One region of the Staphylococcus hyicus genome, then DNA from elsewhere that is predicted to be linked to it. Evidence: predicted binding sites of a transcription regulator. Region 1 holds the regulator's gene; the other holds the start of a gene.
What was found. Region 1 encodes CtsR, which represses protease genes until heat stress. Its sites were predicted from a motif close to ATGGTCAATAAAGGTCAAACA; they were not measured.
Positions count from the first base shown of each region.

Region 1 (15,467 bases):
TTTGTAGGTGTTGTATGGTGACGTAAACGTACTTTAGAACTAGCCTCATCGATTAAGTCAATCGCTTTATCGGGCAAGAAACGATCTTGTACGTAACGATTACTTAATTTTGCAGCAGCTTCAATCGCCTCATCTGAAATATTAATACGATGATGCGCTTCATAGCGGTCTCGTAACCCTTTTAAAATTTTAATTGTGTCTTCAACACTTGGTTCGTCAACTTGAACCGGTTGAAAACGACGTTCTAAAGCTGCGTCTTTTTCAATATGTTTACGATATTCATCTAACGTCGTTGCACCTATACATTGTAATTCACCACGCGCAAGTGCAGGTTTTAAAATGTTAGAGGCATCAATCGCACCTTCTGCCCCACCAGCACCAATTAATGTGTGCAATTCATCAATAAATAAAATGACATTGCCTGCTTGATGAATTTCTTCCATGACTTTTTTCAACCGCTCTTCAAATTCGCCACGGTATTTTGTTCCTGCAACTACTGTTCCCATATCTAATGACATGACGCGTTTATCTTTTAACGTTTCAGGCACTTCGTTATTAACAATGGCTTGTGCAAGTCCTTCTGCAATCGCCGTTTTACCCACACCAGGTTCACCAATAAGTACTGGGTTGTTTTTCGTACGACGACTTAATACTTCGATCACACGCGTAATTTCTTTCGTACGTCCTACAACAGGGTCCAACGTGCCATCTTTGGCGATAACTGTTAAATCACGAGCAAGGCCATCTAATGTAGGTGTGTTGTTAGACTTCGTCGCTTGGGCATTTTTGTTAGACATTTCTGGGTTACCTAATGCTTTCACAACTTGTGCACGTGCTTTCGTTATATTCAAATCTAAATTCGCAAATACACGTGCCGCTACCCCTTCATTTTCACGGATTAACCCAAGTAATATATGTTCTGTTCCTACAAAATTGTGTTGTAATTTACGGGCTTCATCCATAGAAAGTTCAATAACTTTTTTGGCTCTAGGCGTGTAGTGTAACGTTCCCATGTGGTCCTGTCCATGGCCAATCAATTTTTCAACTTCAGCGACTACTTTTTCCTCAGTAATATCAAAACTTTCTAAAACTTTTGCCGCAATGCCTTCTGGTTCTTTCATTAATCCAAGTAATAAATGCTCTGTCCCAATATTTGAATGGTTCAGTCGAATTGCTTCCTCTTGCGCATGTGCTAATACACGTTGCGCACGTTCTGTAAGTCTTCCAAATAACATAATCGAACCTCCTTATATATGTGTTCGTAATATTTTTGCTCTTTTAGCTTCTATTGATAGCGTTTCATCATTATCGATTAAAAATGGGGATTGGATGGCAATCATTAATTCATCAAATTGAAAATCTTTCATATCTAATATACCTAAATCCACGCCCAGTTTTATATCACTCAGACGGTAAGATGCTTCTTCAACTGAAATTAACTGACTGTATTTTAAAATGCCTAATGAGCGATAAATACGGTCGAGTGTTTCGATTTCTTTATGTGTGTGTAAACGTGTTCTAAATTCTAATTCTTCACTAATAATTTGTTGTACAAGTTCTGTTAAAGCTTCAATAATCTCTTGTTCACTTTTTCCTAGGGTCAATTGATTGGACACTTGATACACATGACCATACACTTGTGACCCTTCACCATAAATGCCTCGAATAGTAAATCCAAATCGGTTGATGGACTGTGCAATACGTGACATACGTTTCATTATGGATAATCCTGGTAGATGAAGCATGACGCTTGCTCTCATTCCAGTCCCTACATTCGTAGGACATGTTGTTAAATAGCCTAAGTCATCGTCATAGCTAATCGCGGTTGCTGCGTCAAGTTCGTCATCAATAGCAGAGGCTTTGTCATATAAATCAGTTAGTGACAAATCTTTACCCATCACTTGAATGCGAATATGATCTTCCTCATTCACCATCACGCTGATTGATTCATCTTCATTGAGCAATACCGCTGATGCCGGTTGTTTCGTTAACTCAGGACTAATCAAATGTTTGGCCACTAACTTGTATTTACTTTGTTGATCTAATTCGTCAAGACGTACAACTTTAAGATTGGATAATGCATCTTGCACTTCGTTGATGACGCGATGTCCTTCGTCTTCAGAAGGAAACATGAGCGGATGCACGTAGTTTTCGAGGTTGCGCGCTAAACGAATACGAGACGACATGACAACGGGTGAGGTATTCGATTCTTGAAGCCAACCACTCATATGATGTTCAAGATGATTACTCATCATTGGCCACCTCACTTTGTTTCGCTTCAAGCGCTTTAATTTCATCGCGAACTACTGCGGCTTGTTCGAACTCTTGCGCATCGACTAATTGTTGTAGCGTGTCACGTTTCGATTCGATTTGTTGTTTTAGTGCGCGTTTACGGTGTGAAGATAACGGATATTTTCCTGAATGTGTTGTATGTCCACCTTGTACTCGTCGAACAATATCATAGACATCTTCTTTAAAAGTAGTATAACAATCATGACATCCAAATTTACCTACATGTGCGATATCTTTGAGCGACATTTGACATGTCGGACATCGTTTTTCCTCACGATATACAAGTTGATCCACGTTAATCCCGTATTTTGCCGCAAGATGTTGTAAAATTTGTTGAACAACAAATGTCCCTTCTACATCTTCGCCTTGGTGCCATTGATCATCAGATTGATTATGAATCTCGTCATGTTTCAACATTTCTTTATTGGGTTTACGCTGATTGTTTTGCGTTAACTTCAGTTCATATTGTGTCATAGCATCACCTTCTAGTAATAATTAATAACCGGAAGTAATCGTTTTAAAATATTAGCACGAATGATATCTCTTGATGCAACATCCATCGTCAATGTTTCTCTATCGACAATTGCAGCAATTAATTTTGCTTCACGTTCTGTAATCAGTTGATTATCTAATAACCCATCTATAATATAGTAGGCTTGTTGTTGAGATATAGACGGACCGATTAAGTCCATTAAACGTTTAATATATGAGGCATGATCTTTCGTTTCAATTTTAGTGATTCGAATATAACCTCCACCGCCACGTTTACTTTCAATTTCATAGCCGTGTTCATTTGTAAAGCGTGTTTTAATAACATAATTCAGCTGAGATGGTACGCAGTCAAATCGTTGTGCGATATTGGCGCGCTGAATTTCCACGACATCATCTTTCGTTTCTTCAAATAATTGCTTAATGTATTGCTCTATGATGTCAGACATATTATGCATGGTATCACCTCTTTTGACCATCTTTGACTATATTATAAAAGTTGGTTTGACCTTTTTCAACCAATTTGATTATAAGTGACATAAAATTGTTATGTTACTGCTTACATATTTGGTGTATGATAGTCTTAGTAAATATTTATAAATTAGACAGAGGTGTTTATTTCATGCACATTTTAATTGGGATAGTCGGAATTCTTGTGTTTTTGGGGTTAGCTTGGATTGCAAGTTCTGACAAGAAAAATGTTCGTTGGCATTACATTGGTTTAATGTTGGTCATCCAAATGATATTAGCCTTTATTTTATTAAAGACTACCATTGGTATTACCATTGTGGGAGGCATCGCAAATGGTTTTGCGTACTTGTTGAAACAAGCTGCAGAAGGTGTGAACTTCGTATTCGGTGGTTTGGCTAACGACGGCGCAATGTCATTTTTCTTAAACGTTTTACTTCCTATCGTATTTATTTCAGCATTAATTGGTATTATGCAATACTTAAAGATTTTACCAGTCATTATTAATGTTTTAGGATTTTTAATTTCAAAAGTAAATGGTATGGGGCGTCTAGAGTCATACAATGCTGTTGCATCAGCAATTTTAGGTCAATCAGAAGTATTTATTTCACTTAAAAAACAACTTCCTTACATTCCGAAACATCGTTTATACACATTAACAGCATCAGCGATGTCAACAGTATCGGCATCGATTATCGGGGCTTATTTCACGATGGTAAAACCTGAGTATGTCGTTACAGCAGTCGTTTTAAACTTATTTGGCGGTTTTATTGTAGCCTCAATTGTAAACCCTTACAAAGTAAATGAAAAAGACGACAAATTATTAATAGACGAAGAGAAAAAGCAACAATCATTCTTTGAAATGTTGGGAGAATATATTTTAGATGGTTTCAAAGTTGCAGTGATTGTTGGTGCAATGTTAATCGGTTATATTGCTTTAATCACTTTCTTAAACAGTACAATTGGTGGTATTATCCACTTCGTTTCTGGTGGTACATTAAGTTGGAACTTCCAAACATTAATTGGGTTCATCTTCGCACCGCTTGCCTTCTTAACAGGTATTCCATGGAGCGATGCAGTGGATGCTGGATCAATTATGGCAACAAAGTTATTATCAAATGAATTCGTAGCAATGACAGAACTTGGTAAAGCTAGTGGATTATCAGAACGTGCACTCGGCATCGTTTCTGTATTCTTAGTATCATTCGCTAACTTTAGTTCTATCGGTATCATTTCAGGTGCCATCAAGTCATTAAATGACGAAAAAGGTGACGTAGTTGCCCGCTTCGGTCTTAAATTGTTATTTGGTGCAACACTTGTTTCATTTATTTCAGCTACAATTGCAGGATTCTTTATTTAAATCTAAATGGTTTAACATCTTTCAATATTTGAGCGGTAGTACGAATAGATGACTTTATAGCGTAAACAGGACTGGTATATTGTATTTTACATTTTGTCAGTCCTGTTTTTCTTTATATATTAAAAAGCGCAATCATCTCTATGATAAAAATATCATAAAGAGATGATGCGCCTTTGCATGTTTATATTTGATAAACCAATGAATTTAAGCTTTTGCAACGATGTCATTAATGAAATAATGCATCATACTATAATCGTCAGTCAGCTCAGGATGAAAAGACACCCCTAAATACTTTCCTTGACGTACCGCTATGATTTTATTATCGATGACACCAAGCACCTCTACTGAATTTTCAACAGATTGAATATGAGGCGCGCGAATAAATACACCTTCCACAGGCTTTTCTATACCTTTAATTGTTAAGTCCGCTTCGAAACTATCTACTTGGCGGCCAAACGAATTACGTTCGACGGTAATATCGAGTTTTTGAAGGTACCCTTCTTCCCCTACGATATCTTTCGCAAGGACGATTAGCCCTGCACATGTACCAAACATTGGCAAATCCGATTGCTGAAGTGCTTCTTTAAAACCATATAACGTCATTAAACGTCGTAACGTTGTAGATTCGCCACCTGGAATAATTAATCCATCAATCTCATTCAGTTGTTCTACTTTTTTTACATAAATACCTTCATGACCACTGTCTTCAATATGACGAATATGTTCACGAACTGCACCTTGTAAAGCGAGTACACCAATTTTCATCTTACCAACCACGCTCTTGCATACGTTCTTCTAATGAAAGCGAATTAATATCCAATCCTTTCATCGCTGTACCAAGATCTTTCGCTAACTTACCAATTAATTCATAATCCTGGTAATGTGTTGTCGCTTGCACAATCGCTTTAGCAAACGTTTCAGGATCTTCGGATTTGAATATACCAGAACCTACAAAGACACCATCGGCCCCTAATTCCATCATTAGTGCCGCATCTTGAGGTGTCGCCACACCACCTGCCGCAAAGTTAACAACTGGGAGGCGTCCTGTTGATTTGATGATTTTTAAAATATCATATGGCGCACCTAAGTTTTTCGCTTCTGTCATTAACTCATCATCGCTCATTACAGTAATGCGGTTCACTTCTTGATTCACTTGACGCATATGCCGAACTGCTTCAACAATGTTTCCTGTACCTGGTTCACCTTTCGTACGTAACATCGCCGCACCTTCACCAATACGGCGTGCCGCTTCACCTAAATTGCGACATCCACATACGAATGGAACAGTATAATCACTTTTCTTAAGGTGGAATACTTCATCCGCTGGTGTTAATACTTCAGACTCATCGATATAATCTACGCCCATCGCTTCTAACACACGTGCTTCTGTTATATGACCGATACGACATTTTGCCATGACTGGAATCGATACTGCATTCATCACTTCTTCTACAATTTTTGGATTACATGCACGTGCAACACCACCTGCTGCTCTAATGTCAGATGGTACACGCTCAAGAGCCATAACTGCAACAGCACCGGCTTCTTCCGCAATTTTAGCTTGTTCAGCGTTAACCACATCCATGATTACGCCACCTTTTTGCATTTCTGCCATACCGCGTTTAACGCGATCTGAACCTATTTGTTTAGACATATGAATAGTGCCCCCTTTTCGAATATACAAAAGTAGCTTATACTATAAACTGAACCTATAAAAGAGTCAGAAATAAACAAATTAAAGTGGTCAGTTTGGAGTGATAGCAATGGAAATGCTGATGTTTCATATCGATAAAGCCCTTGATCAACCCATTTATGTGCAACTCTATGACAATATTAAAGAAAGCATTATCGCAGGCACACTACGTGAAGGCGAAAAACTTCCTTCAAAACGACACTTAAGTCAGTATTTGTCAGTGAGTCAAACTACAATCGAACATGCCTATTTACAATTAATAGATGAAGGGTTTATTGTAAGTAGACCGAAATCTGGATATTATGTGAGTGATATTGAATCTTTACCATTTATCGCAAGGCCTTCACAAGCACAGGTCTCAGTTCAAGCACCTAATCAGGATGACATGACTCACCAATTTCGCTTTCAATTAGGTGCAATTGATCAAGCACACTTTCCTTTTGATATTTTAAGAAAATTTGCTAAAGAAGCATTTGAAGATTTACAACACCATCTCGTTGAAACAGGACATAAACAAGGAGATTATGCATTACGTAAAGAAATCAGCCATTATCTTTTTCACAGTCGTGGTGTACAAGCCACTCCAGAACAAGTGATTGTCGCATCTTCGACCGATCAAATATTATCAATCATAACAGATTTATTATCACCTAAAAGTCATTATCTTTTAGAAGACCCTTTATACCCTCAAGTCCATCAATTGTTAAAACGCAAACACATTCATTATTCTTTTCTTAATGTACATCATGATGGATTACGTGTTGAAGGACATTTTGGCGAAAAAGATGTGGTTTATATTACACCAAGTCATCAATTTCCTACAGGTGTAACAATGACGCTCAAACGACGGATTGCCTTGTTGAAATGGGCACAAGACAAACCATCCCGTTTTATTATTGAGGATGACTATGACTCAGAGTTTCGTTTCGAAGGTAAACCCATTCCTGCACTACAAAGTTTAGACCAATCAGGAAGCGTCATTTATGTCAGTACGTTTTCGAAATCTATCGCACCATCTATTCGTATCGCCTATGCTGTCTTACCTGAGGCACTTCAAAAAAAATATCAGCAAACACTTAATATTGAAGGCGGGAGTGTACCAAGACATACACAATATATGGTCAGTCAATTTATGGCGTCCCATCATTTCGAACGTCACCTTAACAGAATGCGAAAAATATATCGTCAAAAACGAGATAAATTAATCTCAATTTTACGCCAATACCCAGAAGTTATCAGTATTTCCGGAGACATGACAGGTATGCATTTTGTGATTACAATTAAAAATGGCTGGACTGAAGCCAAATGTATCGATCAGTTTCATCGCCATAGTATTGCATTAAAACCTTTATCCGCCTATTGTTACCATTCAAAATCAGCAACACCACAATTTGTATTAGGTTTTGGAGGCATCCCGATGGAAGACGTTGAAGCACATGCTACACAGTTACTGAAGAGTCTAGAAATAGAAGATACTTCTAATTAAAAATACAAAAACCGTTCAGCCCCTTGACTGCAGGGGTTAAACGGTTTTTGTATTTTATGTAGCCACATAGTTTTAGTCGTTTTTAATCTTTTAATAAATGCGGATTTCTTTCATTTTGATAATCATATAGTTCAATTTCTTGAAGTTGCATTAAAAAGTGACGCAATTGCACATAATGTTTCAGTTCAGGTAAATCAATGATGTTACTATGATATTTGCCACACTCAAATAATTTCGCAATGTTTTCAAAGACGACCAAATAATCACCTAATGCACGGTCATCCAAATAAACGCCACGATCATCATGTAAAATTTGCGTGAGCTTAAAATGAATTTGTTGCAGTAAAAATATGGCTGGATAATAATATTGGGTTCGTTTATGATTAGACGATATTTCACCGTAAGCCCGATTATACATCATTTCCATATTCTCTACTTTTAGTTTCATACGCATCTTATCTTTACGTGGATTGTATGCTTTATATGTTTTGGGATATTGTTGATTTGAAAACACATAATGAAAAATCTGTGCTTCCACACGTGCCACTTCCGCCATAATCTCAGGTAAGTGTCTCGAAGCAATATGACGTCCAATAAGGAGTACCCCTATGACAGCTATAAGAATTCCTACCGTTGTATCTAAAAACCGAGGTATCGCGATCATCGGCGTAAACACCCCTTGCGCCAGCCCACTAAGCAATAAAACTTGGGATGTAATAGTAATCATCGCAAGTGCATAATTTGCACCTACCAAGGCCTCAGTCATAGCTCCACTTAAGGCAAGTAACACAATCACCACACCAATATGCGGCTCTAAACTTAGAAAACCGGCCGTTAGTATCACACCGACCATTGTACCAAGCCAACGAGCCAACGCTCGCTGTAGACTCGCAACATTGGTAACACCGATAAGCACTGTATGTGCACTTAAAGGCACCCAATACGCACGTTCAAGATTAAATACAAGCGCGACTAAGATAGATACACCCATAATTAATGAATATTTCATTGTCGCCACAAAAGCCGCTGATTCAGGTGTGAGATGATTGAGAAGACGATGTTTATACTGAGGCGAACGAATTTCTATATTCTCTTTCACTTTAATGTCTGTAGAAGCTAATGTTTCATCTATTTTAAATATCAACATCACTAACTCATCAAATTTCCCGTCAATTTCAATACGTTTTTTCCACATTTTACGTTTTTCATTTGGATGAACAACCGCATTGCTGACATGGTCTATCATATCTTTGATCACTGAGGGCATCGGACGAATACCTTTTGCGTTCAATTCCAGCAGTTCTGAATAGACCCCTTCTGCCCATTGATGTAATAGCACCGCTCTTTGATAAGCAACAGACCGTTTTTGTAATGATGAGCCTGTCGTGTTTAAAGTTTCGGAAGTCGCTATAAACGTCTTAACCGCGACTTTCGTTAAATCATTAAATTGTGCTTGGTCATTAAACTGATGCACCAACTTTTGTAATAGTTGGTACTCATTTTTAATCGCATTCGCTTCATGAGTATCACGTTTCAACCAATAATCTACTACAATAACGATGAGTGATAGTAACCCCCCAACCCCCACCATGGCGCCGCGATATAAAAAATCTTCCGGCTGTTGCGGCATGACTAAAGACAGACTATAAGCAATGATAAAAAAAGTAGAAGACGGTCCTGGTACATTAAGCGTCGTAAAAATATAATACGGAATGACCGAAAAGACAAGTAAAAAAATCGCAAACACAATGGAATTTCCAGACGTCAAAGTACCTAGCATCATCGCAATGACAAAACTAAACGACGTCAATGACACGATACGCATGCGTGAGGTAAATGTCCAATCAAACGCATAAACATGTGCGAGTGTCCCAATCGTTATGAGTAATGCTGAAGGAAAATCATTAAATAATAGCCCATATAGTAAAGGAATGAACATGAGCATTCCTTGACGTAATCCTTTTCGAATATCTATCTTTTTCTTATCAATAAATGTGAGTTGCTTCATATACCCTTTCAATATTATTCACCTAAACTCTCTTGATATTTATACACGTCATCTTCTATTAGAATATCATTTTTAGATAAAAAAAAAAGAGACCTCTCGGTCTCGATTCGGCTCATCGCATCACTTAATGATGTTTGCTTGGCAACGTCCTACTCTCGCGGAACGTAAGTCCGACTACCATCGGCGCTAAAGAGCTTAACTTCTGTGTTCGGCATGGGAACAGGTGTGGCCTCTTTGCTATTGTCACCAAACAATGTTTTACTTCGTGTCAAACGTTCGCATTTGTAAAATACGAGATGTCTCAAACATTCGCATTCGAACATGTCACTTCGTAAAATGAATGATTATACATTCAAAACTAGATAGTAAGTATTGTTTCACAAGCATCACCTTATGAACTAAATTGATTAAGTCTTCGATCGATTAGTATTCGTCAGCTCCACGTATCGCTACGCTTCCACCTCGAACCTATTAACCTCATCATCTTTGAGGGATCTTATAACCGAAGTTGGGAAATCTCATCTTGAGGGGGGCTTCATGCTTAGATGCTTTCAGCACTTATCCCGTCCATACATAGCTACCCAGCTATGCCGTTGGCACGACAACTGGTACACCAGAGGTATGTCCATCCCGGTCCTCTCGTACTAAGGACAGCTCCTCTCAAATTTCCTACGCCCACGACGGATAGGGACCGAACTGTCTCACGACGTTCTGAACCCAGCTCGCGTACCGCTTTAATGGGCGAACAGCCCAACCCTTGGGACCGACTACAGCCCCAGGATGCGATGAGCCGACATCGAGGTGCCAAACCTCCCCGTCGATGTGAACTCTTGGGGGAGATAAGCCTGTTATCCCCGGGGTAGCTTTTATCCGTTGAGCGATGGCCCTTCCATGCGGAACCACCGGATCACTAAGTCCGTCTTTCGACCCTGCTCGACTTGTAGGTCTCGCAGTCAAGCTCCCTTATGCCTTTACACTCTATGAATGATTTCCAACCATTCTGAGGGAACCTTTGAGCGCCTCCGTTACTCTTTAGGAGGCGACCGCCCCAGTCAAACTGCCCGCCTGACACTGTCTCCCAACTCGATAAGAGTTGCGGGTTAGAAATCCAATACAATTAGGGTAGTATCCCACCAATGCCTCCACGTAAGCTAGCGCTCACGCTTCTAAGGCTCCTACCTATCCTGTACAAACTGTACCGAATTTCAATATCAGGCTACAGTAAAGCTCCACGGGGTCTTTCCGTCCTGTCGCGGGTAACCGGCATCTTCACCGGTACTATGATTTCACCGAGTCTCTCGTTGAGACAGTGCCCAAATCGTTACGCCTTTCGTGCGGGTCGGAACTTACCCGACAAGGAATTTCGCTACCTTAGGACCGTTATAGTTACGGCCGCCGTTTACTGGGGCTTCGATTCGTAGCTTCGCTAATGCTAACCACTCCTCTTAACCTTCCAGCACCGGGCAGGCGTCAGCCCCTATACGTCACCTTACGGTTTAGCAGAGACCTGTGTTTTTGATAAACAGTCGCTTGGGCCTATTCACTGCGGCTCTTCGAAGCGTGAACCTCAAAGAGCACCCCTTCTCCCGAAGTTACGGGGTCATTTTGCCGAGTTCCTTAACGAGAGTTCGCTCGCTCACCTTAGAATTCTCATCTTGACTACCTGTGTCGGTTTGCGGTACGGGCACCAATCTTCTAGCTAGAGGCTTTTCTTGGCAGTGTGAAATCAACGACTCGAAGAAAACATGTTTCTTCTCCCCATCACAGCTTGACCTTAATGAGTGCCGGATTTGCCTAACACTCAGTCTTACTGCTTAGACGTGCACTCCAACAGCACGCTTCGCCTATCCTACTGCGTCCCCCCATCGCTTAAAACGAATCATGGTGGTACAGGAATATCAACCTGTTATCCATCGCCTACGCCTGTCGGCCTCAGCTTAGGACCCGACTAACCCAGAGCGGACGAGCCTTCCTCTGGAAACCTTAGTCAATCGGTGGACGGGATTCTCACCCGTCTTTCGCTACTCACACCGGCATTCTCACTTCTAAGCGCTCCACATGTCCTTGCGATCATGCTTCAACGCCCTTAGAACGCTCTCCTACCATTGTCCTAAAGGACAATCCACAGCTTCGGTAATATGTTTAGCCCCGGTACATTTTCGGCGCAGTGTCACTCGACTAGTGAGCTATTACGCACTCTTTAAATGATGGCTGCTTCTAAGCCAACATCCTAGTTGTCTGGGCAACGCCACATCCTTTTCCACTTAACATATATTTTGGGACCTTAGCTGGTGGTCTGGGCTGTTTCCCTTTCGAACACGGACCTTATCACCCATGTTCTGACTCCCAAGTTAAATTATTTGGCATTCGGAGTTTGTCTGAATTCGGTAACCCGAGAGGGGCCCCTCGTCCAAACAGTGCTCTACCTCCAATAATCATCACTTGAGGCTAGCCCTAAAGCTATTTCGGAGAGAACCAGCTATCTCCAAGTTCGATTGGAATTTCTCCGCTACCCTCAGTTCATCCGCTCACTTTTCAACGTAAGTCGGTTCGGTCCTCCATTCAGTGTTACCTGAACTTCAACCTGACCAAGGGTAGATCACCTGGTTTCGGGTCTACGACCAAATACTCATTCGCCCTATTCAGACTCGCTTTCGCTACGGCTCCACATTTTCTGCTTAACCTTGCATCAGATCGTAACTCGCCGGTTCATTCTACAAAAGGCACGCCATCACCCATTAACGGGCTCTGACTACTTGTAAGCACACGGTTTCAAGTTCTCTTTCACTCCCCTTCCGGGGTACTTTTCACCTTTCCCTCACGGTACTGGTTCACTATCGGTCACTAGAGAGTATTTAGCCTTGGGAGATGGTCCTCCCAGATTCCGACGGAATTTCACGTGCTCCGCCGTACTCAGGATCCACTCAGGAGGGTATATGTTTTCGACTACAGGATTATTACCTTCTATGATTAACCTTTCCAGGTTATTCGTCTAACATATTCCTTTGTAACTCCGTACAGAGTGTCCTACAACCCCAACAAGCAAGCTTGTTGGTTTGGGCTCTTCCCGTTTCGCTCGCCGCTACTCAGGGAATCGATTTTTCTTTCTCTTCCTCCGGGTACTAAGATGTTTCAGTTCTCCGGGTCTACCTTCTCACATGCTATGTATTCACATGCGGATAACACGACATAACTCGTGCTGGGTTCCCCCATTCGGAAATCTCTGGATCACAGCTTACTTACAGCTCCCCAAAGCATATCGTCGTTAGTAACGTCCTTCATCGGCTTCTAGTGCCAAGGCATCCACCGTGCGCCCTTAATAACTTAATCTAAACGTGTTGATAAGCGTTCGCATTCTGCTTCATCACGGCACAAATCGCTCAGTTACTTAAAAAAGTAAGCGCCTTCGCTCTTGTTTGTGATTCATAGACTGACAAACGCTTTCAATTCACGTTTATCGTATCTATAACATATGCACTACTTACCATCCACCAGTTATTAATTATTGTGAGTCGTCTGTCGACGACTAGCGATAATTTTTTGTTTCAAGCTTTTCGCTTGTCACTCGGTTTTGCTTGGTAAAATCTATACTTACTTATCTAGTTTTCAATGTACAAAATAAATGGTGGGCCTAAGTGGACTCGAACCACCGACCTCACGCTTATCAGGCGTGCGCTCTAACCAGCTGAGCTATAGGCCCATAATTTGAATTCTCAATAAATGAGCATTCAAAACTGAATACAATATGTCTCCGTTATTCCGTATCGCCTAAGACGATATTCCGTATATTATCCTTAGAAAGGAGGTGATCCAGCCGCACCTTCCGATACGGCTACCTTGTTACGACTTCACCCCAATCATTTGTCCCACCTTCGACGGCTAGCTCCAAAATGGTTACTCCACCGGCTTCGGGTGTTACAAACTCTCGTGGTGTGACGGGCGGTGTGTACAAGACCCGGGAACGTATTCACCGTAGCATGCTGATCTACGATTACTAGCGATTCCAGCTTCATGTAGTCGAGTTGCAGACTACAATCCGAACTGAGAACAACTTTATGGGATTTGCTTGACCTCGCGGTTTTGCTGCCCTTTGTATTGTCCATTGTAGCACGTGTGTAGCCCAAATCATAAGGGGCATGATGATTTGACGTCATCCCCACCTTCCTCCGGTTTGTCACCGGCAGTCAACTTAGAGTGCCCAACTTAATGATGGCAACTAAGCTTAAGGGTTGCGCTCGTTGCGGGACTTAACCCAACATCTCACGACACGAGCTGACGACAACCATGCACCACCTGTCATTTTGTCCTCCGAAGAGGAAAACTCTATCTCTAGAGCGATCAAAAGATGTCAAGATTTGGTAAGGTTCTTCGCGTTGCTTCGAATTAAACCACATGCTCCACCGCTTGTGCGGGTCCCCGTCAATTCCTTTGAGTTTCAGTCTTGCGACCGTACTCCCCAGGCGGAGTGCTTAATGCGTTAGCTGCAGCACTAAGGGGCGGAAACCCCCTAACACTTAGCACTCATCGTTTACGGCGTGGACTACCAGGGTATCTAATCCTGTTTGATCCCCACGCTTTCGCACCTCAGCGTCAGTTACAGACCAGAAAGCCGCCTTCGCCACTGGTGTTCCTCCATATCTCTGCGCATTTCACCGCTACACATGGAATTCCACTTTCCTCTTCTGCACTCAAGTTTTCCAGTTTCCAATGACCCTCCACGGTTGAGCCGTGGGCTTTCACATCAGACTTAAAAAACCGCCTACGCGCGCTTTACGCCCAATAATTCCGGATAACGCTTGCCACCTACGTATTACCGCGGCTGCTGGCACGTAGTTAGCCGTGGCTTTCTGGTTAGGTACCGTCAAGATGTGCACAGTTACTTACACATATGTTCTTCCCTAACAACAGAGCTTTACGATCCGAAGACCTTCATCACTCACGCGGCGTTGCTCCGTCAGGCTTTCGCCCATTGCGGAAGATTCCCTACTGCTGCCTCCCGTAGGAGTCTGGACCGTGTCTCAGTTCCAGTGTGGCCGATCACCCTCTCAGGTCGGCTACGTATCGTCGCCTTGGTAAGCCGTTACCTTACCAACTAGCTAATACGGCGCGGGTCCATCTATAAGTGACAGCAAGACCGTCTTTCACTGTTGAACCATGCGGTTCAACATGTTATCCGGCATTAGCCCCGGTTTCCCGGAGTTATTCCAGTCTTATAGGTAGGTTACCCACGTGTTACTCACCCGTCCGCCGCTAACGTCAAAGGAGCAAGCTCCTCATCTGTTCGCTCGACTTGCATGTATTAGGCACGCCGCCAGCGTTCATCCTGAGCCAGGATCAAACTCTCCATAAAAGAAGTAAGCTTGATATAGCTCGTTGATTGCTTAAGCCAATCACTCTTGAAAGTACGTTACGTACTCAAAATTATTGGAATTAACGTTGACATATTGTCATTCAGTTTTCAATGTTCATGTGTCAGTTCTTTTGACCCGACAAGAATTAATTATACAGACTTTCAAAGCGAAAGTCAACGCTTTTATTCAATTTTTCCAAAGAAAAAATGACCGCTAGGTCATGATAAAAGCTTGCTTGGCAACGTCCTACTCTCGCGGAACGTAAGTCCGACTACCATCGGCGCTAAAGAGCTTAACTTCTGTGTTCGGCATGGGAACAG
Region 1 is NZ_CP008747.1:2,263,631-2,279,097, forward strand. Features, by position in the region: gene SHYC_RS10755 (ATP-dependent Clp protease ATP-binding subunit) at 1-1,235, opposite strand, end outside; gene SHYC_RS10760 (protein arginine kinase) at 1,248-2,252, opposite strand; gene SHYC_RS10765 (UvrB/UvrC motif-containing protein) at 2,245-2,766, opposite strand; gene SHYC_RS10770 (CtsR family transcriptional regulator) at 2,778-3,239, opposite strand; gene SHYC_RS10775 (NupC/NupG family nucleoside CNT transporter) at 3,404-4,609, shown strand; gene pdxT (pyridoxal 5'-phosphate synthase glutaminase subunit PdxT) at 4,814-5,374, opposite strand; gene pdxS (pyridoxal 5'-phosphate synthase lyase subunit PdxS) at 5,376-6,263, opposite strand; gene pdxR (MocR-like pyridoxine biosynthesis transcription factor PdxR) at 6,373-7,788, shown strand; gene SHYC_RS10795 (FUSC family protein) at 7,871-9,796, opposite strand; rRNA gene rrf (5S ribosomal RNA) at 9,933-10,047, opposite strand; rRNA gene SHYC_RS10805 (23S ribosomal RNA) at 10,200-13,126, opposite strand; tRNA gene SHYC_RS10810 (tRNA-Ile) at 13,420-13,496, opposite strand; rRNA gene SHYC_RS10815 (16S ribosomal RNA) at 13,595-15,146, opposite strand; rRNA gene rrf (5S ribosomal RNA) at 15,381-15,467, opposite strand, start outside.

Region 2 (15,467 bases), 320 kb from region 1:
AAAATTTGAGAACCAATATTACTTGTCATGATGATAATTGTATTTTTAAAGTCTACACTTCTACCTTTAGAGTCAGTTAAACGACCGTCATCTAAGATTTGAAGTAATACGTTAAAGACATCAGAATGTGCTTTTTCAATTTCATCTAATAAAATAACTGAATATGGGTTGCGTCTGACCGCTTCAGTTAATTGACCACCTTCGTCATGTCCGACATAACCTGGAGGTGCACCAATAAGACGAGATACCGCATGTTTCTCCATATATTCACTCATGTCGATTCGAATCATATGACGTTCAGAGTCAAATAACGTTGACGCCAAGGATTTCGCAAGTTCTGTTTTCCCTACCCCAGTTGGTCCTAAGAATAAAAATGAACCAATAGGTCGGTCAGGGTCTTTAATACCCGCACGTGCACGTACAACAGCATCCGCAACTAAATCTACCGCGCTATCCTGACCTACAACACGTTCATGTAGAATATCAGAGAGGTGTAGTAATTTTTCACGTTCTGTTTCAACAAGTTTAGAAACTGGGATACCCGTCCATTGACTTACAATTTCTCCAATTTCCTCATCCGTTACAACTTCACGAATGATACGGTCACCGTCTGCACCTTGTGATTCTTGGAAGGAAGCTTCTAATTCTTTCAATTCTTTTTCAAGTTGAGGAATTTTACCATGTTGCAATTCTGCAGCTTTTTCCAAGTCATAATTATTTTCCGCATCCTCTAATGCTTTACGGCTTTCATCAAGTTCTGTTCTTTTTTCTTGAACTTTTGCTATTTTCTCTTTTTCACTTTCCACTCGTGATTGTAGTTGCGCTTGGACTTCTTTTTCTTCTGCAAGTTCTTCTTGCAATTCTTTAAGACGCATTTGACTTGCTTCATCTGATTCTTTCTTCAATGCATTTTCTTCAATTTCTAATTGCATGACACGACGATTCACTTGATCTAATTCAGTAGGATTAGATCCCATTTCTGTACGGATTGTTGCTGAAGCTTGGTCGACAAGGTCGATCGCTTTATCTGGTAAAAATCGATCCGTAATGTAACGGTCTGAAAGTTCTGCAGCCGCAACTAAAGCTCTATCTTGAATACGTACGCCATGGTGTACTTCATAACGTTCTTTTAAACCACGTAAAATCGAAATCGTATCTTCAATATTTGGTTCTTTTACATTAACTTTTTGGAAACGACGTTCTAATGCAGAATCTTTCTCAATGTATTCACGGTATTCATTTAACGTCGTTGCACCAATACAGTGAAGTTCACCACGTGCAAGCATTGGTTTTAACATATTGCCAGCATCCATAGCGCCGTCCGTTTTACCAGCCCCCACTAACATGTGAATTTCATCTATAAATAATAAAATGCGTCCATTGGATTCTTTTACTTCTTTTAATACCGCTTTTAAACGTTCTTCAAATTCACCACGATATTTCGCACCTGCAACCAATGCACTTAAATCAAGTTCAAAGACTGTTTTATCTAATAAAGAATCTGGTACGTCTCGTTTTACAATACGTTGTGCTAGCCCTTCAACGATTGCTGTTTTACCTACACCAGGTTCACCAATCAGCACAGGATTATTTTTCGTTTTGCGGCTTAAAATACGAATGGTATTTCGAATTTCTTCATCACGACCAATGACTGGATCCATGTTTCCTTTTCTGACTTCTTCAACGAGATCGCGTCCATATTTAGCTAATGCTTCATAGTTTACTTCAGGATTTTGAGTTGTCACGTGATTCCCTCCTCTAACTTTCTTAATAATTTCATTAATGACTTCTTGTTTATTACCCACATATTGACGTGTGATGTCATCAATATCTATAGCTGCTCTTAACAAGTGTTCCATTGAAATGAATTCATCTTCATATTCTTTCATATATTCTTCTGCTTTATTAAATACTTCATTCGTTTTCGAACCTAGATATTGGCCGTATTGTACGTTATCCCCTTTAACAGAAGGATAACGAGATAATTGATCTGTATAGGCTTTATTCAAAGCATCTGTATCTATATTTGCTCGGTCTAATATATTTTGATATAAACTTTCGGGCTGTTCTAAAATGACCTTTAATAAGGCTTCTATTTCTACATTTGTTAACTGATAAGCTTTAGCATATTCAATGGCTTTTTGAAGCGCATTTTGAATAGAATGTGTTAATTGATTGATATCCAAAATGTCTCACTCCTTTATCTTTACTCGGTCTATTGACTTTGACTTTCTTTGACCTTAATTATATTATACGTTCATACGTTATTGAATGCAACAATTTAGTTTGACTTTTTTTGACTAATTCACCTATGTCATTCTTATTAACCTTTCATATGAATTTCAAACATACGTTAAATTTAACGAAAAAGAACCTCCTACGTATCTCAGGAAGTTCTTTCATTATTATATATTCTATTTTAACTCACACCTAAAGCAATTTTGGCATAACGAGACATCATATCCTTCGTCCACGGTGGATTCCACACAATGTTCACTTCTGTATCTTTAATTTCTGGTAATTCACCTAGTGCTGTTTTGACTTGATCAACAATTTGTGGTCCCATCGGACATCCGATTGATGTTAAAGTCATCTCAACAGTACAAAGGCCGTCATCATTTAAGTCCACTTTATAAACAAGGCCTAAGTTCACGATATCAATCCCGAGTTCAGGGTCAATAACGTTTTCTAAAGCGCCTAAAATATTATCTTTTAAAGCCTCTTCCATGAGATTCACCTCTTCTAATTAATAACTACTCTCAATATATCAAAATTCAGACATTACGACAATAAAATGCTATGATAAGCATACATTGAAACTAGCGCATAAGGAGACAATTATGAAACAACATTTGATTTGCCTCGATTTAGATGGCACTTTACTAAATGATGATAAAAATATTACCCCCTATACATTTAAAGTACTTAAAACATTACAATCCCAAGGTCACGCGATTATGATTTCAACAGGCCGCCCATATAGAGCAAGTAAACGATATTATGATGAACTCAATATGGATACACCTGTTGTTAATTTTAATGGTGCCTATGTACACCACCCTAAAGACGCACAGTTCCCTACACAACATGCACGCTTAGATGAAGGCATTGCTACATGTATCATTGATACTTTAAAAACAATGAATGTGCAAAATATGATTGCTGAGGTCATGGATCAAGTCTATCTTGATCGTTACGATGAAAATTTATTTGAAGGGTTTAGTATGGGGGATGCAAATATCCAAGTAGGAGATTTAAGAACACTTTTAAAAGAAGATCCAACAAGTTTATTAATTGAAGCAGACGAACATCAAATTCCTCGCATTAAAAAGATATTAACACGTTTTTATGCTGAAAATATTGAGCATCGACGTTGGGGTGCACCATTCCCAGTGATTGAAATTGTAAAACGTGGTATTAGTAAAGCCGTTGGTATAGATATCGTTAAAGATTATCTTCAAATTGAGCGTCAACATATTATTGCTTTTGGTGACGAAGATAATGATATCGAAATGATTAAATATGCAAAACATGGTGTAGCTATGGCAAATGCCATACCTGAACTTAAACATGTTGCTAAAGAAACAACTGCATCAAATAATGAAGATGGAATCGGTATTTATTTAAATCATTATTTCCAATTAAATATCACTAAAGACAACTAAGGAGGTCTTCATATGAGTCAAAAAGTTATCGTCGTTGGCGCAGTTGCAGGTGGTGCGACTGCCGCAAGTCAACTCCGTCGTTTAGATCCAAATGCTCACATTACTGTTTATGAAAAAGATAGAGATATGAGTTTTGCGAATTGCGGTTTGCCTTATTATCTTGGTCATGTAGTTGAAACACGCGAGGCGTTACTTCCAATCACACCTCAAATATTTAAAGAGAAGAAAAATATTCATGTTTTGGTGAAGCACGAAGTCATCGCTGTCGATAGCCAAAAGAAATGTGTCACGGTTAAAAATCATGAAACAGGCACTACGTTTAATGACACTTTTGATACATTAATATTAAGCCCTGGCGCACGCGCACATCACTTAAACTTTGAAGCGCCACATCTGTTCACTTTACGGAATATGGAAGATACAGATGCTATTGAAACATACATTACCCAGCATGACGTTAAACGTGTCCTTATTGTGGGTGGTGGTTACGTGAGTTTAGAGGTATTAGAAAATATGTACCATCGTGGCCTAAATCCTACGCTTATCCACCGGTCTGAAGCAATTAATAAACATATGGATCAAGATATGAATCATGTTATTTTTGAAGCTTTAAAGGCACGTCATATTCCATATCGTTTAAATGAAGAAATCAAAAACATAGAAGGTACGATGGTGACTTTTAAATCAGGTATTAAAGAAAATTACGATTTAATTATCACTGGTGTTGGCGTAAAACCTAATTCTGAGTTTTTAAAGCATTCAGGAATTACGCTAGATGAAAAAGGATATATTCCTGTGAATGCACGTTTTCAAACAAATCATCCAGACATTTACGCATTGGGTGATATTATTACTCACCATTATCGCCACGTTGACCTTCACGCACACGTGCCGTTAGCTTGGGGGGCCCATCGTGGCGCAAGTATCATCGCCGAACAACTGGCTGGCCATTCTAATGTCACATTTAAAGGTTTTTTAGGCGCAAATATCGTTAAATTTTTCGATTATACGTTAGCAAGTACAGGCATTGCTCCGCATGAACTCAAACATTTTGACTATGGCGTTGTCGAAGTTAAACAAACCGCGCATGCAGGATATTATCCTAATAATTCAAAACTACACTTGCGTGCTTATTATGATAAGCAAAATCGACGGTTATTGCGTGCAGCTGCGATTGGTAAAGACGGCGTTGACAAACGCATAGACGTGTTAACAATGGCTATGATGCATGACGCAACGATTGACGACCTCACTGAATTCGAAGTGGCTTATGCACCACCATACAGTCACCCTAAGGATGCAATCAACATGTTAGGGTATAAGGCGCGCAATTAAACCGACAGTCACAAAGCAATGTAATTTCGATCCTGATACATGTTTCAATGTATTATCCCTTTCACCTAAGGCATAAATCAAAACTGTTCACATGCATGTATAATCCTATCCATATAAATAACCTTCAAAGTTCATAAGCAAATGAACTTTGAAGGTTTTTAAATTGAGGTAGCATGATTTTCCTACCTTATTTATGTTTAATGAAATAGTTGTGTCATTGGACCCCAAGGTAAGATAATACCTAGAATAATCGTTAATAATGCAACAGCCCATGTTGCTATAAATAAGCCACGGCTAGATGCTTGGCGTTTTTTACGTGCAATTGTCACTTCCATTAAACCAACGATTGCAATTCCCATTAACATTTTTAATGTTAACAACATATGGTTTGATCCCGCACTCGTAAACGCATTTACGATAAGCCATACACCCGTAATCAAAACTAATAGCATAAATAAACGCGTCGCCATATGTAATGGTTTAAACAGTGGCGTTGGACCTTGTTTATTTGAGAAATTTTCGTAAGTAGCAAAAAATAAAATCAATAAAATAATCCAACTTATGATATGCAAATTAATTAAAACCATTATAGACCCTCCTTTTATACATAACTTTATTGATTATACCATAATAATAGTAGTCATACATTTAAATAACCCGTCTGACGTTTCATCAAACACATATGAACATACGATTACCAGCGCTTCATTAAATAGTCACACATAAGAAACGCCTTCAAAATTCATATTTAGATAAACTTTGAAGGCGTTATTAATAATGCTTTATTTTTCTATATAATTAGTCAATGTGCCAATATTATCTACTGTAACTTTTACTTCATCACCTGGTTGTAGGTATTGCGGAGGGTTCATACCCGCACCAACACCTGATGGCGTACCTGTCGCAATAATGTCACCTGGATGTAATGCCACATATTTGGAAATTTCTTCGATTAATTCGTCGATTTTTAAAATCATCTCAGATGTGTTGCCGTCTTGACGTATTTCGTTATTCACTTTCGTTACAATATTGACATTTTCTGGCGTAGGCATTTCATCTTTTGTAACGATATATGGTCCCATTGGACAGCCACCTGTTAAACTCTTAGATAAAAAGGCTTGATCGTGCGCTTTTTGAGCTGTACGGTCTGTAATATCATTGATAATTGTATATCCATATACATAGTCAAGTGCAAGTCCTTTAGGAATCTTTTCACCGGATTTTCCAATAACAATTCCTAATTCGCCTTCATAATCTAACGTATCCGTAATATCTTTATGGTTTGGAATTGTACTTTCATCACCAGTTAAAGATGATGCTGCTTTAGTGAATACGTATAAACGATTTACTTCATGATTCAACTCTTCTGCATGCGCTTTATAGTTACGACCGAATGCTATAACATTGTTTGTAGGTGTTACTGGTGGTAAAAATTCGATATCATCAAATTTCACTTTATAAGCTTCACCACGGCCACTGTCTTCAGCAGCAACCACTGCTTTACGCACTTGTTCTTGAAATTCAATCGTTTGATTTTGTTGTAATCCTTCTAATAATGTTTTAGGATGAAAATCACCTTCTGCAAAGTCAGCAAAAACTTTTGTTAAATCCCATGCCGCTTCTTCGCGTTTTACTTTTACACCAAATGATGTTTCACCATTATGCTTGAATGATAAGAATTTCATTCATAATCAGCTCCTAACGTATTTCTTAACCACATTATAACGAAAATTTCAGATAAATCACACAGTTAACCTTTTGAATTAATCAATTGCTAAGGCACCATACTTGAAGAAGTATAAATAACCCGAAACATTGTGTCCTGTTATCGTTTCCAAAGCCTTTTGGTAATAATTCATTTGAATTCGATATTTCGCTTTAAGCTGTTCACCGACCGCTTCATCTGACATACCACGCCGTCTAACAAAAGCATCTGTCTTATAATCGACAAAATAGTACTTTCCATTTTTCACGAAAACCACATCAATCATCCCTTGAATAATGGCCGCATCCGTGTCATGTTCTCCTGATTCCATATCATGTTGATTTACAATAAAAGGTAATTCACGATAGAATGCGTCACTTTGTGCGATTTCCATGTACAACTCACTCTGAATAAACCGCTTCACATCCTCTAATCGAATATCTTTCACTGCATCTTCAGGAATGATAGCACGTGTGACGAGTGATGTGATATATTCGTGTAATGCCTCATCTGAAAGACGCGCTTCATTAAAAGGCAAATGTTGCATCACTGTATGCATCAGTGTTCCAACTTCAGTCGCTGTACGTTTTTGAGACTCTAAAAATGCTGGTCGTTGATATGTTGCGACCCCAAGTCTATATTGGCGGACACGGTCATAGTTTGTGTCAGATTGCTCTGTGTCGAGCTGACGTTTTAATTCAGAGACTGACTGTTTGGATGCTAAATATTGGTCTTGTTCATGAGGATATTTAAATAATAGTCGGTTTTCAATCTCTTTGATAAGCATCTCGTTTTGTACGGCGTGCGTGGTCTCTGCATCTAACATCTCAATACTTAATCGGGTATCCTCATGATGTGATTGAGGCAAAATATCTGATGCTTGAATATGATGAATTGTAATTGATGGTGTAAGCGCCATTTCTTTTTCTTGTTCATCTTTAAATCGCAAAGCATCCACCAGTGAGGAATGCTTATACTTACTTAAAATACTGTAAATCAATTCAAAAGGATTTCTGGCATTAAAACGATAAAGTGGCGTCAACTTATCATGCGCAATTGGCGCTTCTGTTAAAGCATATAACTTACTTTCTTTTTTCTCACGACCTATTAAAAACAACTGTTCTTTCGCCCGCGTTAATGCGACGTAAATCAATCTCATTTCCTCGGAAATAATTTCTTTACGATTAACCAATTCAATACTCATTGAAATCAATGACGGATAAAATATGCCATGCATTTCATCATAATATTGTAATCCTATTCCTTCATATTGATTTAAAATAACAGGTTGATTCAAATCGGTCATATTAAAGTCACGTGTAAGGCCAGAATATATGACAAACGGAAATTCAAGTCCCTTACTACTATGAATCGTCATCATCCGCACTACATTGTCATTTGGTCCGATAACATTTTCTTCACCAAAGTCTTTACCGCGTTCAATCATTTGATCGATAAAACGAATGAATTGAAACAAACCTCTAAAACTCGATTGTTCAAAGTCGACAGCTTTATTGAAAAGTCCATGTAGGTTTGCGCGCCGCCCTTTCCCACCGACTAATCCACTGAAATACTGAATTAGATAATGGTCATTATAAATCTTATCAATTAATTGATAGACCGGGTGACTTTGACTGTATATACGATAGTTAGACAAATCGTTTAAAAATCGCGATAATTTATCAACTAAATCACGTTGTGCCGTTTCCGCATTCATGTAATGTTGGATAGATTGATAAAAATAATCATCATGCGGTGAGACAACACGAATTTCTGCTAGTTCATCTTCTGTAAACTGATAGATTACCGAGCGCATCAATCCAACAAGATAAATATCTTGGAGTGGATTATCAATGACCCTCAAGAACGAAAGCATTAAACGTATTTCAGTTTGTTCAAAGTACCCCTGTTTACTATTCACATATAAAGGGATATCCCTATCTTTAAATACATGTTGCAAGTGTCGTGCATTACTGTAACTTCTTTCCAAAATTACGATATCTTTATACGTCGCTGGACGGTATAGCTTTGTTTTCACATCGTATACTTTTTTCGTGTTGATGATAGTGTCTACTTGAGTCGCAATCAAATGTGCTTCTTGTTCAGATCCAGTTAACTCACTGGATTCATCTTCAAGGAGTACATTTAAATGCAAAGGAACACTAACATCATCAAACGGTGCGCCGTAATATAATCTTGCAGCGGCATCATACTCGATTTCGCCTATTTCCCGGTCCATCATATGATGAAACAAATAATTGGTTGTATTTAATATCTCTTTACGAGAGCGAAAATTTTGCGACAAATCAATGCGCCAACCACTGTGATCTGTTTGATTAAACGCTTCGTATTTTTCGATGAATAAACTTGGATCTGCTTGTCTAAATTTATAAATCGATTGTTTCACGTCTCCAACCATAAATAAATTACCATTTGATGCAGACCCTCGTTTAAAGCTTGAGATAATCTGTTCTTGCACTCTATTTGTATCTTGATATTCATCGACTAAAATTTCTTCATATTTATCTCTATAAACGTTTGCGATGTTTGAAGGTCGACCATTATCATCGTATAAAATTTTCAAAGCAAAATGTTCATAATCTGTAAAATCCAAAAGATTTCGCTCACGTTTAGCTTTATTAAATGTTACAATAACATCTTGCGTTAATTGACTTAAATAACGAACACGAGGCGCCAAGTGTGCAAGTTCAGATATAAGTGCATTATCATCTCGTGCCGCAAGTTCATCTTTGACTTTCGACATGAATGTTTTAAATTGATCAAAATAAGCTTTAAATGTCTCATACATGTCATTTAACATCTCATCCTTACCAATATCTTTCGGTTTCGTAGGCATGCGCCCAAATTCATACGTTTGAATTTTCTTTTTATTTATTTGAGATTCAGATAGAAGATGTTGCAACGCACGACGATGATTATCTATAAAAACAATGTGCTTGTCCAACTCACCTAACAATTCCAAATGCGCATAGGCTTGTTCGATTGCATCGTGTGCTGCCTTTAAATAAAGCAAAATATATTGATTAATAATGTTAAGGTAATGGTTTTGCATATGGCGTTCAACATAAGGCGCATCTAGTTGATTCAACCACTTTTCTGGTTCAGGATTAGCAACACTAAAGTAATACAAACTTTTGATGATTTGTCTGAGGCGTTCATCATTACGATCCGAGCCTACTTGTTCTGTTAAATCTATAAAATGAGGGTCTAATTGCGCATAATGTGCTTCAAAAACCTCATCAATAACCGATTCTAAAAGTAGCACATTTTCAACTTCACTTGCCGTTCGGAAATTTGGATCAATATTTAAAATATCATAATGTTGTTGAATCAATTTTAAACAAAAACTGTGCAAGGTTGAAATTTGCGCTTGATGTATTTTCGCCATTTGGTTTTTAATATGTTGATTCGAAGGGTCTTCAAGTGCTGCTTGATGAATTCGCGCTTCAATTCGATGCTTCATTTCACGCGCACTTAAATTTGTAAATGTCACAACGAGTAACCGGTCTACGTCGATACCATCTCTAAGGATACGTTGAATAATGCGTTCTACTAAGACTGCCGTTTTACCTGACCCAGCTGCTGCAGCTACAAGTATATCTTTCCCTTTTGCATATATACTCTCCCATTGCGCATCCGTCCATTGTACTTCATTGGGTTTTTCAGGTATTGTCATTCATCTTCCTCCTCTCTTAAACATTGTAACGGATTGATTTTTTCATCTACCGTTCGATATTTAGGTGAATCAATTAAGCTATCCACGTGACACACTGACTGATAGTTACAGAATCGACACGGTAATGTTTCTTTATATTTTAACGGTGCTACTTCAGTGTGACCATCCATAATATTCGAAGCAATGTCTACAAAATTACGCTTATTATGCTGTATTAATTTATAAAGTGTAGCTTCATCTGCAACCTTACTCGAACTATATGGTTCACCATTTTTTTTGAGCCGAAGTGGAACAACATCCGAATTAAATCCATCTATTAACCGTTTATCATATGCTGCAATGACATCAGAATCACTATTCAATAAGCCACTAAGTTGATATGACTTTAAGAAAGAAGATGTTAATTTTTCGGTACTTAAATCTGACCACGTTCTTTTATCATCTTTAAATTTATGCACATACATATATAGGAAGCCACCAGGTTTTGCATCTGAAGACAAACCTAAACGTCCTTTATTTTGTAATGCAATATCCATATAGGTCATCATTTGCATTTGAAGCCCATAATACACTTTGACTAAATCTAAAGACGCACTTGAGGTCGACGATTTATAATCGATAATGTTAATAAAGCTTTTATTGTGCGTTTCATACGTATCAATCCGATCAATTTGACCTCTAATATTGATGGGTATGCCTTGTCTTGTTTGAAGTGGTTGCGCAAACAGTTCATCGTCATTCCTCGGTTTCTTTCTAAACGACTTTTCAAAGGCAATAGGTTTAAATTGTGATTGTTCACTTTGGTGTTTTAACGCCTGTAACGTCGCTTGAATAATTGCACCGATACGTTTAGCTAGATATTGGTAATACGACGACGAATTAAGCAAATTATATTGCACTTCTGGCAAATAGTTAGCCAATGCTTCTTCAGTAAGTTGCTGTATTTGTTTCATTGAAAGTTGATTAAAACGGCCTTCAACCTTTTCTGCAATATAGCGTAATACATCATGAAAAATAGTACCTAAATCAAAACTTTGAAGTTGATATTTCGTACGTTCATTTAATCTTAAGCCATGAGCGGCATAATGTTTAAATGGGCAACTTTGATAGCCTTCAAACCTTGAAACACTGGCATTAATCGTTTTACCATATAAAGCCTCTGTAAGGCTTTGACTAAGCGTAACCGTGTCATTTTGGTACGTTAACGCCGTTTTCAAATGATCTAAACCTTGAGATAAGGAAGGATTTTTAGCCATTACAGCATTCACCGCATACCACGTATCAGAAATGAGTTCACCTTCTAGGGCTGATTTTAACGCTTCGAATAAATGCACTTTCGTTTGGTGAGGATGCGCAATAAGCGACAACGTATTACGTTCATGTTCTCGGGCAACTGAGGTCACTTTCAGATGTTGGAATAATTGAATAATATCATTTAAAAATGGGCTTTTTTCCTTTTCACTCCCACTGCTATCCATAAGACTGTAACTGAGTGTAAGTGCATGTGTGGCACGCGTCATAGCATGATAACATACAAACGCCTCATCCATTTGTAAAATATCTGCTGTTGGGCTCAATTGCACGTGCGTCACTGACTCGAATTGCTTTTTTTCATCATCGGATATTAAACTTTTACTGGATAAAGCTTGTGGCATCACCCCATCGTTCATCCCAACCATATAAACATGTTTTTTGTTATCCACTTTTGCTAAATCCATCGAACCAATCGTGATTTGATCAAGCGTTTGAGGAATCATCGAAAATTCCAACTCATTAAGCCCCACATCTAAAATTTCCAAAAACCGAGATAATGCCATGGGCTCAGATTCAAAAACCGTTACCACATCATCTAATACGCGACTAAACCCATTCCAAATTTGGTCTATTTCTTCTGCTTCCGTATGTTTGCCCATTTCATCGAGAATATCGCGTTCAGTCATTAATTGATGTGGCAACTCGAATTTTTCCATCACTTCATAAAATGCTGTGGCGTAGTCTCGCGCATGCTTTCCTTCTTTTAAACGTGTTTCAAAAGTAAGTAATTTATCAAAAACATGATCTTTTAAAGTTATGACACGCTCGAATAACGCTCGCGTGTCATCGGTTAGTGTTTTATGTTTAATCCCCATTTTTTCAAATTGTTCCACTGTAAAATATTTAGGGTCTATCCAACGTTTACCATAAATCCCACGCTCTAATGCATAATTTTCTAGAATATCAATACGATGTAAACTATCTGAATACTGTTGTGTTAGTACATTTGTTTTTAATAATCTCATTAAAGGTTCAAATTGCCATGTGGTTTGAATCACTTCAATCAACGCACGTAACATTTCCATAATTGCGTGATGCGTCATCGATTTTTTTACATCAATATGATACGGGATATCATATTGCGGTAAGATTGCATCTAATAAATATGGATAATTAGAATCTCTATATAAAATTGCGATATCTTTATATCGATAGCCTTCCTCACGCACATCTTTTAAAATTCGGCGTGCGATTTCATTGACTTCATCGCGTGTAGTCGGTGACTCTAAAATATTAATATGCGCGATATCTGTTGTTGATATGGTAGGCATTAACGCGTCAAAATTCTTTTCAATATGTTGCAATGCCTTATTTTGAAAACGGTATGTTTGATTAAAATACGTACGTTGTAACGTCATATTAGACGCTTTCGCAATCTCCTCAATGTGTTGTAAGGATTCGGACGGTTTACGGAACATACTAAAGGCGTCAGTATCCCCATTTGTAGTTAAACTTATGGTCACTGATTGTGTATGTTTCACAAGCGCTTTAATAATTTGGTATTCTTGTGTAGAAAAGTTGTGAAAACCGTCTATATAAATCTCAGCATCCGCTAACCACTTTGAATGCGGAATTAACTGTATAAATCGATTCAGTTGCGCTTCTGGAGTTAAAAAAGTTTGGGATAATCGTTCATTCAGTTGATGATAAACTAGCGCAATGTCATGTAACTTATCTTGCGTTCGACGGTCAAACATAGCATCCTTTGAAGCCTTTTCAACCATTTCTGCAGTCACATTATACTTTTCAAAATCTTGAATTTGTTCTCTAATTTTCGTACTAAAACCTAAATATGAGGTTTGCGCATGATACAACTTAAGATTTTCTTTTTGACTTTGTAAAATATCATACAACATCATTTCAATCGCACTTGTAGATAGTCGTTGTTCATGGACACCACCTAATTCTTGAAATACACGATGACTTAACCTTTCAAAATGTAATACTTCTGCACGAATACTCCCTTTTAATGCTTGATCATTTATAAAAGCTTGCTCGTATAAATACGTCCCTTGCATCGGCGTAATTAACACGATAGGACTACCAAGTGGTTGCGTTTGTAATTTAGATTTAATTTCTTTTAAAATCGCTTTACTTTTCCCAGTTCCAGCACGTCCTAAAAAAGCACGAAACATGACCTCACCCCTTTAATTACGTTTACATTTACGCTTATTATAGCATTCTCATTTCAAATTACTCTACCGCATTCAATCGTTTTCACCACAAAAAAAGAGTAGGATGAGACAACATCATATTGTCTATCCTACCCTCATACATTTAAGATGCATTAATTTTTTGTATTATCTGGATTAAAGTTCACTTTAAATTCATTAAATGGCCAAAATCTTAATGACACTTTTCCAACGATTTGTTTTTTATCAATTAAACCGAACGCACGACTGTCCTTACTAACTTCACGGTTGTCACCTAACACAAGATATTTATCTGCAGGGATTTTGTATTGTCCTCCACTATTAGGTAAATCAGATGATTTAAATGAACCTGTAATTTCTTCATAATTTTTATGCTTCATATTGTAATCTAAATAAGGTTCTGCTGTTTTCTTGCCATTAACATATAACACATCATGCTTATATTCAATATGATCTCCAGGTACACCAATGATGCGCTTTACATAATCACTATTTTCATCGGCGTGAAAGACAATTACATTGCCACGGTCCAAATGACCAAATGTTTTTCCGAGTTTATTTACAATCACACGTTCCCCATCTTTTAACGTCGGATCCATAGAATCCCCTTTAACATTATAAGGTTTTATCACAAAGGCGTATAACAAGCCTACGATTAATAATGCTAAACCTATGGACACCAACCATTCCATCGTTTCTTTTCTCAATCCTGACACCTCTACTCTTCTAAATTTAAAGTTATTTTCTCAAAAGGGTAATAACGAAGTAAAATCGTACCTATTATATCATTTTTACGCACAGTTCCAAATGGTTCACTATGTTGCGCTTTGGAATTTTGAGTCATCACGACATAATGTTCTGGCGGAATAATATCACTTTCTTGTTGTGATAACATTCGAGATGCCCATGTACCAATGTGTAAGCCTTCGATGTGCGTATCCTTTACAAGTTGATTATCAATATATAATTCATTATTTTCAATCGAAATGGATTGTCCCGGCTTGCCAATCACGCGCCCTATTTTTAATTGATTCTGCTGCCGATAAACAATAAAATCTTTATAATCAATTGTATTTAGGCGTGGCGAAAGCTGATTAATTAAAAATCGATCACCTTGTTGTATGATAGGTGTCCATTGATGATTCGTCACTTTAAACGGTACGATGATAAAAAGAATCATAATGAATAAAATAATACACGCACAGAATGCGGATATGATATACTTTATACCTTTTTTCAACTGGTGCACCTCTCTAAAATTTAAGTTTATTTATTATACTGTACTCTCTTCATGTTGTAATCCAACTTAAGAACGAGATGCAATCAATGTAGATGATAAAAAACAGGCGGTTCGTCTACGTAGATAACGTAAACGTACCCCCTGTATTTTGTACATTTATGAATCCATTTTTATAAACGTGCTTCGAGTTCTTTCTTTTTATCTTCGAATCCAGGTTTTCCTAATAAAGCAAACATATTTTGTTTATATGCTTCTACGCCTGGTTGATTGAATGGATTTACACCTAATTGATAACCACTCATTGCTACCGCTTTTTCAAAGAAGTAAACAAGATAACCATACGTAAACGCATCTAATT
Region 2 is NZ_CP008747.1:1,942,013-1,957,479, forward strand. Features, by position in the region: gene clpB (ATP-dependent chaperone ClpB) at 1-2,186, opposite strand, end outside; gene SHYC_RS09175 (metal-sulfur cluster assembly factor) at 2,420-2,728, opposite strand; gene SHYC_RS09180 (Cof-type HAD-IIB family hydrolase) at 2,841-3,665, shown strand; gene SHYC_RS09185 (CoA-disulfide reductase) at 3,678-5,000, shown strand; gene SHYC_RS09190 (YisL family protein) at 5,198-5,587, opposite strand; gene SHYC_RS09195 (fumarylacetoacetate hydrolase family protein) at 5,783-6,685, opposite strand; gene addA (helicase-exonuclease AddAB subunit AddA) at 6,764-10,402, opposite strand; gene addB (helicase-exonuclease AddAB subunit AddB) at 10,399-13,851, opposite strand; gene lepB (signal peptidase I) at 14,004-14,576, opposite strand; gene lepB (signal peptidase I) at 14,588-15,109, opposite strand; gene SHYC_RS09220 (glucose-6-phosphate isomerase) at 15,280-15,467, opposite strand, start outside.
Region 2: the regulator CtsR is predicted to act here: its motif matches at 2,222-2,242, upstream of clpB (ATP-dependent chaperone ClpB).